One region of the Exiguobacterium sp. s166 genome, then DNA from elsewhere that is predicted to be linked to it. Evidence: predicted binding sites of a transcription regulator. Region 1 holds the regulator's gene; each other region holds the start of a gene.

Region 1 (3,138 bases):
TAATGAGTATACCCATTGCTGTTCATTTTTTCAATATAAAATTAGACCGCTTACAAAAAAATCTCCCTCACCTTACCGGCAAAGGAGAATCTTCCGTTATTTGTTCAATTCACGCATCATATCTGCCTGTCGTTCGAGTTCAGCCTGTTGCTCCAGGATCAGCACTTTTTTATACGTCCGTGCCGAGATGATGATACTGATTTCATAGAGGATGAACAAAGGAACAGAAATCATCAAATGCGACGTAATGTCGGGCGGTGAGATCAACGCCGCGATCACGAACAACGCAAAATACGCATACTTCCGATTCTTCCGCATGAAGAACGGCGTTACGAGTCCGAGCCGTGTCAAAAACATCGTCACGACTGGTAACTGGAACAACAGACCAAACGGAATCGTCAACCGGATCAGGAAACTGAAATAGTTCTCGACACCGATGACCTGTTCAATCCCAAGCTCTTGTCCGAGTTCCGTTGATACTTCAAGTAAAAACGGCAACAGCCAAAAATAAGAAAAGGAAACGCCCGCGAGGAATAAGAAAAACGTCACGGGAATGTACGTCAACGTCGCTTTTTGTTCTTGATCGTGCAGACCGGGACGGATGAACGCCCAAAGCTGATACATCCAAAACGGGGACGCCAAGACGATTGCGATGATGAACGCAAGATTCAGATATAACATCAATGGATCAACGACGTTAAACGCATTTAAACCGATTCCGAGTTCCTTTAAGTCGGCCTGTAAGAAACGGACGAGCGGCCGGACGAGCGGAAAGGCTGCGATAAACATGACTACCACGATGATGAGCGACCAGATGATCCGCTTACGCAGTTCATCTAAGTGCGATGTCACACTCTGTTCTTGATCGATCGCCATGATTCACTCACTTCTCTTTCATTTCGTCCTTTTTATCCTTATCATCTTCCATGATGCCGTGTGTCGCACTCTTGAACTCTTTTAACGTTTGACCGGCCGCGCGGCCGAGTTCCGGTAATTTCTTCGGTCCGAAGATAATGAGGGCGACGACACCGATCAAGGCGATGCTTGCCGGTCCAATACCAAGTGTTAACGGGATTAAGTTTTCCATTATGATTTCACTCCTTCAGCTGATTGCGAATAATGCTTCATGAAATAGACGAGCGACTGCAGCTCGATTGACAGATCGATGTGATGCACCCGGACGTGGGCCGGGACATTCAACCGGGCCGGTGTAAAGTTCAGAATGCCGGTCACACCGTACTCAACTAACTCATCCGCTACTGACTGCGCGAACTGCGACGGTACCGTCAAGATGGCGACATCGACATGGTTCGCTTTGATTTGTTCTTTCATATCCGAGACGTGATAAATCGGAACGTCCTGCGTCGTTGTTCCGACCTTGTCTTCATCGGCGTCAAACGCGATGACGATACGAGTACTATTATTCTTTAAAAAGTTATAATTTGCAAACGCTGTTCCGAGATGTCCGACCCCGATTAAGGCGACATTCGTGACCTCGTCTTGGTTGAGTGTCTTTCGGAAAAATGTTAACAAATGTTGAACGTTATAACCGTACCCTTTTTTCCCTAACGCCCCAAAGTAGGAAAAGTCACGACGGATCGTCGCAGAGTCGACTTTGACCGCTTCGCTGAGCTCTGCTGACGAGACGCGCAGCTTGCCGGAGTTATAGAGACTTTGGATAAAACGATAATATAACGGCAGTCGTTTCGCCGTTGCTTGTGGTATTTTTGTGTCTGGCCCATTCATACTGCAGTTCCCCCTTCGGCCACGTTCTGACGTGGCACCCAAATCAATGCAAAGAATTCTACTCTCCTTGATTGTAAACCACTTCACATAGAGTAACAAATATTATATTCGGCAGGATTTTTCGTGATAGACTAAAGGGTGGAAGGATGGATGGATATGATTCTCTTACAAGTAAACCAACTCTCAAAATCATTCGGCGTAGAGCCGATTTTAGACAATATTAAACTCGAAGTACAGGAACGGGACCGGATTGCCCTCGTCGGACGAAACGGTGCCGGAAAATCGACACTTTTAAAAATCATCGCCGGGGAGCTGTCACATGACTCGGGGGAGATCATGAAAAGCAAGGAAGTCCGGATTGGTTATCTCGCGCAGGACAGCGGACTCGAGTCGAACGAATCGATTTGGAACGAGATGCTGACCGTCTTTGAGCATCTGCAGGATCAGGAACGGGCGCTTCGTCGGATGGAAATCGAAATGGGCATGGAGCACATTTTAAATGATCCGACTGCCTATGACCGTCTCCTGAAAACGTACGATCAAGCGCAACACGACTTCTCGGAAGCCGGCGGCTATCAGTTCGAAGCCAACATCCGCTCTGTCTTACACGGGATGCGTTTTTATCCGGACGATTATTCCCGCCGGATTCAGACGCTTTCCGGTGGACAGCGGACCCGGATTGCCCTGGCGAAGATGTTACTCCAGGCACCGGAACTGTTGATTCTCGATGAGCCGACCAATCACCTCGACATCGATACGTTGTCCTGGCTCGAAAGCTACCTGTCCGGTTACCGTGGTGCTGTCCTGATCGTTTCCCATGACCGCTATTTCCTCGATCAAGTCGTCAACGTCGTCTATGAATTGTCCCGGAACGTGTCGCGGAAATTCACAGGCAACTATACGAAGTATCTCGAACAAAAAGCGGCACTGTACGAACAGGAAATGAAACAGTTCGAACAGCAGCAGGAAGACATCGCGAAGATGCAGGACTTCATCCAGCGTAACATCGCCCGTGCGACGACGACGAAACGGGCGCAAAGTGTCCGCAAGCGTCTCGAAAAAGTCGACCGGATCGACCGTCCGGACGGTGACGAACGCAGTACGGTTCTGTCATTCCCGATTGAAAAGCAGAGCGGCAATGATGTGCTGCAGGTCAATCAACTCGCTGTCGGCTACGAAGAAGCCGTCTCGAAAAACATTACGTTCCGGCTGCAACGTGCGGAATCACTGGCGCTTGTCGGACCAAACGGAATCGGCAAGTCGACGTTACTGAAAGTGCTTGTCGGCCGTCTGAAACCGCTGTTCGGTGACTATCGTTTCGGTACTGGCGTCTCGATTGGCTACTACGATCAGGAGCAGGCGGAACTGAACGACCGCAATCGGGTCATTGAT
Region 2 (3,138 bases), on a different contig from region 1:
TCTTCTTTCGTTAACTTCCGAAATGTATACATGACTGTCTTTCTCCCCTTTATGCGTTTTTACTATTAGACAATATGACATGAGAAACTCTTCTATCCTTTACATAACCTTTTTCTAGTAAAATAAAACCTAGTTTAATCCGGAATTTTCAGCACAAAAAAAATCACTCTTTTTCGATTTGTCGAAAAAGAATGATTTTTTCGCTTTAGGCGGTCGGCTCAATATTAACGGAGAACAGGTTCCATCGTTTGACGCAACACTTCTGCTGAGTGATGGAATTTTTTAAGTTCTTCTTCCGTTAAAGAAACTTCGATGATTTCCCGAACACCTTGCCGGTTGATGATTGCGGGTACACCGATATGGATACCGGAAATCCCATACTGTCCGTCGACATGTGCTCCGACCGTTAAGAGACAGTTCTCATTTCCGAGAATCGCCCGGACGATTCGAACAAGTCCAAGACCAATCGCATAATAGGTCGCCCCTTTTCGTTCGATGATGTGATACGCTGCATCCCGGACATTGATATAAATTTGATCAAGATCCGCTTGAGAGTAACGATCATCTTCCGCTAACAATTCATCAATCGTTTTACCATAGATCCGTGAGTTGCTCCAGGCTGCAAATTCCGTGTCCCCGTGCTCTCCAAGAATGTAGGCATGCGCATTACGGGAATCGATATGGAAGTATTCACCGAGCATTTGACGCAAACGGGCCGTATCAAGAACCGTACCTGATCCAAAGACACGGGATTTTGGAAGACCGGAATATTTCCATGCCAGATGAGCCATGATGTCAACCGGGTTAGATGCAACGACGATGATGCCATCAAAACCAGATTCCATGATTTGGCGTATCATTTCTTTCATGATCAACGCATTTTTAGCAACAAGATCGAGTCGGGTTTCGCCCGGTTTTTGTGGCGCCCCTGCCGTGATAACAATCACTTCCGCATCCTTACAGTCTGAGTAATCCCCTGCCCAGATGCGCATCGGGGAAGAACTGAAAGGTGTCCCGTGATTTAAATCCATCGCTTCGCCCTCTGCTTTGGCTTTATTCACATCGATGATCACCAATTCTTCACACAATCCCGCCGTCGACATCTGATAGGCAAAGCTTGAACCAACAGCCCCCGCACCAATTAACGCTACACGTGTCACTTTCGCATGTAATTCCATCCTTTATATCCACCCTTCTGAAGGTAATTTAAAAGTTTGTTAACTATCTCACAAATAGATTGTAACATCTTTCACAAAGTTTAGGTATTTATGAAACCGTTCACATCTTGTCTAATTTGTGTCAATAATATCCTAACATAAGGAAAAGTGACATCTTCCATTTCCACTTACCACATTCGATACACAATAAAACCAAACATTCCGGCTAACGTACTCGACAAAAAGTTGACTCCGTCATTCCCAAGCCATTTCCATCCCTTTACATAAAGAGTCGGTTGATTGTGGTGAAGACGTTTTTCTGTTTCTTTGAGGCAAACCACACATCGAAATTTCCGCTGGACCGTCCCGCCGAACAATGTATCAAACAAACTTCCTATGATGCCGCCTAACGTCACCAACAACCAGATGTCCGTCGATAAGTCGAACAGTAGATCGCCTGCTGTCGCTATGAACAAGGCGCCGACAATCGTTGCGGTCGTCCCAAGGATTGAAATTGCGCCGCTCGTTCCAGCCGGTACACGCCGTCCCGTTAAGAGAAAAGGATTTTTTTTTGACAAAGGACCAATTTCAGAAGCCCATGTGTCGGCATTTGACGCAGCCAGCACGATCAAAAATAAGACAAGAAACGATGTGTGTTCTGTCCAGAGAAATCCCATCGAAGCCAACGCTGCGATCCCTCCGTTCGCAAGAACCTGCCAGCCGTCACGCGGTCCGTCTTTTTCGACGATTTGATTCACCGACTGTTTTCTTCGTTTCCCAAGTTTCGACAACAGACTGGAACTGCCAAAAAAGAGCAATAACATCAGAAGCCCGGGGTAACCGAATCCGGACAGGACAAGCGCCCCGACGACAAGCGTCCAAATACTGCCGCTGATGGTCAGCAAACGCAGCCGGTATCCGATATAGCCTAGGAAAAAACAAAATAAAATACCGTAGATTACTGGCATACAACGACCTCAGACTCGGTTACAATCTGCTGAACCGGTTGATCGAAGGGTTCCACTTCGAACGCAGAAACCAGTTGACGCTCAAACGCAACCGCTAACGTATGGCCATGGTAATCGGCTAATACCCGATCATAAAAACCGCCTCCCCACCCTACACGGTAGCCTTGACGTGTGAACGCCCGTCCCGGAACGATGCAAAGGTCCACTGCACTCAAAGACCTCTCTACCGCCTGGTCATCCGGTTCCCGAATGCCCATCTTTGTTTCTATCAATGGGCTGTTCGGTAAGTATTCAAAAAATCGCATCTCCTGGTGCATGACTTTCGGAATGACAACCTGTTTCCCCAGTTCCCAGGCCTTCAAAATAATCGGCTCTGTCGCACATTCGTTGCGAAAGGAAAGTGTGATGGCAATGGATTGAGCAATTTTCCACTCCGGTAAAGCAAACAAATGATCATAAATCTGCTGTTCTTTTTGTTCACGATGCTCTAACTGATTTAACTGATCTGTAATAAATCGCCGAATTTCCCGTTTTTCCATCTTGCGAATCCCCCTTATTCAACAAAAAAGCCATCACACAAGGTGACGGCTTCCATCTCAATTATTTTACTTCACGGTGAAGTGTGTGCTTACGGAGACGTGGGTTGTATTTCTTCAACTCAAGACGCTCTGGGTTGTTACGCTTGTTCTTCTTAGTGATATAAGTACGGTCACCAGTTTCAGTGCAAGCCAAAGTAATTTTAACGCGCATGGGATTCCCTCCTATCTAGCTCTCGATGTATCAAGTATTTTTGCTTTACATAAGGTTAAGCATACTCAAGTATCGTACCAAGAAAGGAAGTGAATTGCAACTGTTCATCCGTTCTTTTTTGGATTCATTACATGCTGGTATGGATTTTCAAGGTCCACCTGGAATGTACGCAGTTCTTTTGCGACATGATAATCATGTTCGATCCCGTTTCTTGCTTCTTCTCGCTCGAGATAAATGACGTCTGAATGACGTAACGCTTCTCC
Region 3 (3,138 bases), on a different contig from region 1:
TCCCCCCGTTGAACGGCACGCATCATCGCATATTCCGATTTACGTCCAAGTAATTCTTCATGTGTCCCCCGGTCGACAATCCGTCCGGCTTCCAGCACGACGATTTGATCCGACCGTTCAATCGTATGCAGACGGTGGGCGACCGTGATGACGGTCGCTTCACGTCCGAGAACAGTCATCGCTTCCTGCAACAACCGTTCCGTCTTCACGTCAAGACCGGTCGTCGGTTCATCAAACAAGATGACATTCGGGCGTTTCAGGAAGGCACGTGCTAACGCAACGCGCTGCTTTTCGCCGCCGGATAAGCCGCGTCCGCCTTCTCCGATTATCATGTCGAGTCCGTTCGGCAACTGTCCGATCAATTCGGTCAGACCGGCGTCCGATGCCGCCTGTTCAATCGCAGCCCGCGATGCTTCGCGCAATTCACCGATGGCGATATTATCCGCCAGCGTCCCGGCATAGAGATACGGATGCTGCGAGATGTAGCTGAGCTGGCTGAACCAACTGGATTCCGTGATGGTCTGACGATCTTGACCGTCAAGCAACAGCTGTCCGTCCTGCGGATCGGCAAGGCCAGCCAGCAATTGGAGGACCGTCGATTTTCCGGCACCGCTGCGGCCGATCAAGGCAACCTTTTGATACGGTTCAATCGTCAAATTCAACTGTTCCATCGCAAACCGGGCATCGCGGTACGAAAACGCGACGTCTTTCAGTTCAATTCGCGGCGGACGGGCTGCCGGCAGTTCCGTTCGTCCGAAAGCGACATTCCGGTCGTCGTCCGTCAGTTCGGCCGCAATCTGTTTCGCGGCGGCGACACTGCCCCGTCCGGTATGGAAAGCAGCTCCCATCTCTTTTAACGCCAGATAGTATTCCGGTGCCAGAACCAACATCAAGAAGGCCGGCACAAAGGTGATGCTTTGGAACAAAATCAACCGTAAGCTGACTTCAAGCGCAATCATCCCCATACTGAGCATCGAGATGAATTCGAGCATCAACGACGACAGGAACGCGAGTTTTAAGACGGTTAACGTCGCATCCCGAAATTCGAGACTGCTTCGTTCAATCACGTCCTGCTGAGCTTTCGCCCGCCCGAATAACTTGAGCGTCGTCAATCCTTGTAACGTATCGAGGAACGTACCAGAAAAGGCATTCATCTTCTCAAGCTGCGTATCGGCCCGCTTTTGCGTCATGATCCCGATGACGATGTAAAACAACGGAATGAACGGGGCGGTAATCATCATGACCAGTCCCGTGACCCAGTCATAGCTGAAGGCGGCAATCAAGACCATCAACGGAACAATCGATGTCTGAATGACCTTCGGCAGGTACTGGCTGTAATAGCTGTCCATCTCATCGACGGAATCCATCAGGATACTGACCTTTTGTCCGGATTGTCCTTCAAGCATCGACTCGACAGAGTTTCGTGTGTATTTCGCGACGAGCGCCTGACGCAGATCTTGTTTGACGCGTGCCGCAAGACTCGTTCCGAGGCGCCCGTTCCAGTACGTGACGCCGACGCGCAGGACAAGCATCCCCAATAGGACACCGAGCAACGGAATGACTGCCGCGAACGGATCCCCTTGCAGAAAAATCCGGTCAACGATGATGACAATCAGATAGGATTGTCCGATGACGGCGACTCCCATCAGGACGGCGGCCAGCATCAGTTGTATAAAAATCGTACGCGGAATCGTAATAATTCCTTTGAGTGGATTCATAAGAAAACGTCCTTTCACTAAGTGTGAACGACTTTTAGTGAATATTTTCACATATCGTACATTCAGTATACCGAATCCATTCTGTTGATGCCACGGGTATGCTGTCGAAAAGGTGTGACGGTTTTGTGAGGGACCTTTTGTTGGACAATTGATTTATCCGGATGTATTATAGACAATAGTTATCCACGTTATACAGAAAGGAGAATGTTTCATGCAAATGAAGACAGGTGTTGAACAATCGGTGTATGCAATGCTCTTATTGACGTTTTTACCGGAGAAAGGTGTGTTGCCGGGCGAATTCATCAGTCAGCAACTTGGCGCTTCGCCAACCTACTTTCAAAAGTTGCTCCGGAAGCTCGTGAGTGCGGATCTGCTGATTTCTGTTCCCGGTGCAAAAGGCGGCTTCCGGCTCAAAGCGTCACCGGAGACGATTCGTGTGTTTGATATCTATGAAGCAATCGAGGGCAAACAATCCTTATATGCCTCAAGCGGTGTTTTCGAAGACTTGATGGGTATCCAGGATCAGAACATCTGCTTATTGTCCGACCTGATGGCAGAAGCGGAACAGTCGTGGCAATCGATACTCAAACGCGAGACGATCGACTCGATCCGCCGTGAAATTTATTTGAACTGTCCGCCCGATCATCTGACAAAACTGCAGAGTTTAATTGAAGAAAAAATGATTCGTAACTAAAAGGAGAATATATGATGAACACCACTACACTTGACCGCTATTTTGATTTATTTGATGCTTCCCGGACCGATGAAAAAGCTTTTGATGACTTGATTTCCCTGTTCTCGGACGAAATCACATTCGTCCTGAACGGACAGGAACAGCACGGTATCGATGCCTGGAAACAGTTCGTCCGGATGGTCTTTACGGCGAATCAGGATATTAAACACATGTATGCCGGATGGGTTCCATCAGAAACAGGAGATACGATGGAAACACGCTGGGCTGTTTGCGGGAAACGCGCGGACGGCTCTGTCTTCACCCAGGATGGAACCGACATCGCCCGGCTCAATGCGGATGGAAAGATTGTCTATCTCGCCAACGTTCCCGATGATACGGCGATGTTTAACCAATACAACGATTAATCGAAAACAGGCATCACTTCGTTATGAAGTGGTGCCTGTTGATTATGCTTATAAATTCTTCGCTTTGAAGGTATCGCCGCCTTCAATCGTTCCGTTATCAAATCCTTTTTGGAACCATCGTTCGCGTTGAGCCGATGTACCGTGTGTAAAGCTTTCCGGTACGACATATCCTTGCCCTTTTTTCTGCAATGTATCATCTCCGACAGCATTCGCCGCTCCAAGTGCCTCTTCCAAATCGCCTTCTTCAAGCAGATTTTGTCCTTGTGCATGGTTGGCCCAGACACCCGCATAGTAATCCGCCTGCAATTCAAAGCGGACCAGG
Region 4 (3,138 bases), on a different contig from region 1:
TAGACCATCTTTTTCGTCCGTTTCGAATAACCGCCACGTGCATCAAGAATTGTTACGCCACGTCCGAGTTCTTTTGTGATTACTTCATTGATTTCATCGGCTTTTTCACAAATGATGATACATTGTTTAGAAGCGGAGTAAAAACTATACACCGTCTGAAGTGCTTTCGCCCGAACGAAACTCATGATTAACGCATACATGACATGCTTCAAATCAAATACGAACCAGACGAGTACATAGATGACTAAATCCTGCATTAAAAAAATACGGGGAAGCGGCCAATTGTGAAAGCGGGCATAAAAGAATTTTCCGAGGATGTCGAGTCCGCCTGTCGAGGCGCCGCCAAAGAAAATTAAAGCCATCGCTAAACCAGAGACGAGGCCGGCAAAGATGGAAGCAACCAGTGGATCATTTAAGGATTCCGGAACGATTTGCGTCGGAATCCAATCAATTAAAAATGATGAAGCCAGGACGATGAGACCGGATAAAAACATAAAACGTTTTCTCAAAAAACGAAATCCAAGTAAAAAAAGTGGAATGTTTAAGACAAGTTGTGTCAAACCAATTGGCGTGTGGAATAATTCCTGAACAATAAGTGTGATTCCCATGATTCCGCCGGATCCGATATCGTTTGGCGACAAGAGAAGACTGATGTACAACGAGTACAGCAATGTCCCAATCAAGAGAAAACCGATTTTCTCTGTACGTTTTTTCTTTGCAGGCTGTTTAGTTTTCATTGTAAGTGATGAGAAATCTCATGCTCCTCCTCCATAAAGTATCTGCCTGCAAGAGTACGCTGATATGAAGATTAATTCAACCCCTGATTTGAAAAAAGAACAATAAGATCAGCTGGTTTTAAGAAAGGAGAGCATTTTTTTGAAAAAAATCATACTGTTCATTCTGTGTATCGGGATCGGGCTGTCGGCAGGTTCGTGGGTCGTCTGGAATCAGCAGCAGCCACCGGAAGAAGAAAGTTTTAAAGATGGTCATGTCATTGCACGTCATGTCGGGACATCAGTGTCCAATACCGCTGCGATTGAAGAATTGGTCAAGCAGTTGCCGTTTTCCGAAGTGCTGACCGGTGTAACAGTGGATGGTACGGCAGTCAAGCTGACATACAAACCTACCGAAAAAGAACAGGCGGACTGGACAGGAAGCAGCGGGAAGATGATCGAATCCGGCAAGGCCTCATTTTTGGAAAGTCGTTTATCCAAGTTGATCATGCATCATACGTTAGCACTTTTTTTGAGTGTATCTGATTTATCCGAACTTCAAATTCATTATCGGGACTCATTTTCTGATGTCACGTTTGATATGGACAGACTACGTATTGAAGACTATACACCCCGGGATATTGAACGTGCCAGTTCTTCCGCAAACCGGTTTAATCGTGTCGTTGTCGAGGACTATGTACTCGTAGATTCCAGGCGGGCGGTATTCTTTGAAAAGTTCCAAGAATCGTTGCGGATCCTTCCTGAAAAGTAGTTGTATTCACCAAGAAAAAGCACTTTTCACAAACTTGACACAATGGTATCGGTTACATCCTTTTCTTTTAATAAAACGCTAAATAGTGTCTATTCATGACTTGAACATCTTATAAGATGGAAGTATGATAATAAATGAACAGACATTGTGAAGTGCTGAACAAAAGAAAGCGGGGTTTCTACAATGAATGAAGTAGAAGCATTAGAAGGATTACGGAAAAAAGCTGTCAAATCGACGCAAATGCTACGGATGCGTCCGCTCGAATATTTGGTTCGAGCGATGTTAGCAGGAGTATTCATTGGTTTTGCCATCATATTTACACTTAAAGCAATCAACGGTTTATATTTAAATGAATCACCGGTTACGACACTGGTCGGTGGGTTAACGTTTGGTGTCGCGCTTGTCTTGATCGTGTACGGGGGAGCAGAATTATTTACCGGAAATACGATGTATTTCACGACGTCGACAATGCGTGGTTTCACTTCGAAAATGGATACGTTTAAAGTATGGACATTATGTTTCATCGGGAACGGTCTCGGTGGACTCGCTTTCGCTTTACTTTTCTCACAAACAGGGATTATTCAGGAACTTGGAATGGAGAACTGGTTGTTTGCTGTTTCCGAGACGAAAATTCATCATACGACATGGGAGATCTTTACACGAGCCATTTTCTGTAACTGGATGGTCTGTCTAGCGATTTTCATTCCGAAAAACATGAAAAATGAACTCGCACAAATCATGATGATGATGATTTTGGTCGCTGTATTCTTTGCATCCGGCTTTGACCATGTCATTGCCAACATGGCATTGTTCTCACTTGCTTTAGTCGTCCCGCATCCGGAAGCGATTTCCTTTGCCGGCGCGATTCATAACCTGGTTCCGGCGTTGTTGGGAAACATTATCGGTGGAGCACTGTTCATGGGAATGGTTTACACATGGCTCAATAAATCGAAGCTTGAAGTAGATCAATCGAACGAACAGGCCGCAACAATCAATATCGCTTCAAAACAAAAAGCGTAAAATGGTAAGTTCTATGCGTTGAAGAGCAAAAAAAGAAGGATCCGATGAAAAAATCGGATCCTTCTTTTTTTGATGTTTGCCATTAGTGCCTGTTGTCATTCAAGGTGTTGAAAACGATCAACATCTGCGGCCAGTTCTTCATAAATAGCCTCGACGATTTGGGCATCATCAAACAGTCCTAAAATATTTTCGTCAGGTAAAGCATCGACCGGGGACGTGAAGTAAAGAACAGCGGTCAATAAAAGTTGCTCCTGTTCCGGTTGCATCTCGAAACGTTTGTTGTACAAAGCGCGTAACATGTCGAGCAACTGTTTGAGTTGGAAGTAAAGAACAAGTTCTGCTTCGCGTTCGACATCCGAGCCGTCCTCAGAGGCAAGGTCTGTCGTCAACCGGGCTAATCCGAGTTCTCCTTGGATTAATAAGTCTTCTTGTGCTTTCGCATTTCCGACAGCTGTTAATGCTTGTCGGTGGAAATAGGTATAAGCGGATTTAAAATCTCCTGGTGTAAATTCCATCATCAACACTCCTTCTGTATCTCTAGTTTCGCCTTATTTCTTGCAAAATTGCAACTATTTCGTGAAAATAAGAGTAATAGTTGAAAGGGGATTACATAATGCCGACTCAAGAACAATT

The links. Region 1 encodes Rex, which represses fermentation and respiration genes when NADH is low (regulators of the CRP and FNR family bind a similar motif). Its sites were predicted from a motif close to TTGTGAAATATTTCACAA; they were not measured.
Region 2: KNP93_RS06675 (L-lactate dehydrogenase) is a predicted target of Rex. The motif match lies at 1,215-1,232, and genes of this name have one in related genera.
Region 3: cydD (thiol reductant ABC exporter subunit CydD) is a predicted target of Rex. The motif match lies at 1,754-1,771, and genes of this name have one in related genera.
Region 4: KNP93_RS12040 (formate/nitrite transporter family protein) is a predicted target of Rex. The motif match lies at 1,631-1,648, and genes of this name have one in related genera.

The regions. Positions count from the first base shown of each region.
Region 1 is NZ_JACSMU010000008.1:8,452-11,589, reverse strand. It holds gene tatC (twin-arginine translocase subunit TatC) at 97-876, opposite strand; gene KNP93_RS13915 (twin-arginine translocase TatA/TatE family subunit) at 884-1,087, opposite strand; gene KNP93_RS13910 (redox-sensing transcriptional repressor Rex) at 1,087-1,746, opposite strand; gene KNP93_RS13905 (ABC-F family ATP-binding cassette domain-containing protein) at 1,903-3,138, shown strand, end outside.
Region 2 is NZ_JACSMU010000002.1:438,362-441,499, forward strand. It holds gene KNP93_RS06670 (GNAT family N-acetyltransferase) at 1-32, opposite strand, end outside; gene KNP93_RS06675 (L-lactate dehydrogenase) at 225-1,178, opposite strand; gene KNP93_RS06680 (DUF92 domain-containing protein) at 1,346-2,125, opposite strand; gene KNP93_RS06685 (5-formyltetrahydrofolate cyclo-ligase) at 2,116-2,664, opposite strand; gene rpmG (50S ribosomal protein L33) at 2,726-2,875, opposite strand; gene KNP93_RS06695 (1,4-alpha-glucan branching protein domain-containing protein) at 2,980-3,138, opposite strand, start outside.
Region 3 is NZ_JACSMU010000007.1:29,130-32,267, reverse strand. It holds gene cydD (thiol reductant ABC exporter subunit CydD) at 1-1,718, opposite strand, end outside; gene KNP93_RS13290 (RrF2 family transcriptional regulator) at 1,930-2,412, shown strand; gene KNP93_RS13285 (nuclear transport factor 2 family protein) at 2,424-2,816, shown strand; gene ypfJ (KPN_02809 family neutral zinc metallopeptidase) at 2,865-3,138, opposite strand, start outside.
Region 4 is NZ_JACSMU010000005.1:111,320-114,457, reverse strand. It holds gene KNP93_RS12050 (YitT family protein) at 1-737, opposite strand, end outside; gene KNP93_RS12045 (hypothetical protein) at 877-1,485, shown strand; gene KNP93_RS12040 (formate/nitrite transporter family protein) at 1,669-2,505, shown strand; gene KNP93_RS12035 (DUF1232 domain-containing protein) at 2,601-3,020, opposite strand; gene KNP93_RS12030 (aminopeptidase) at 3,119-3,138, shown strand, end outside.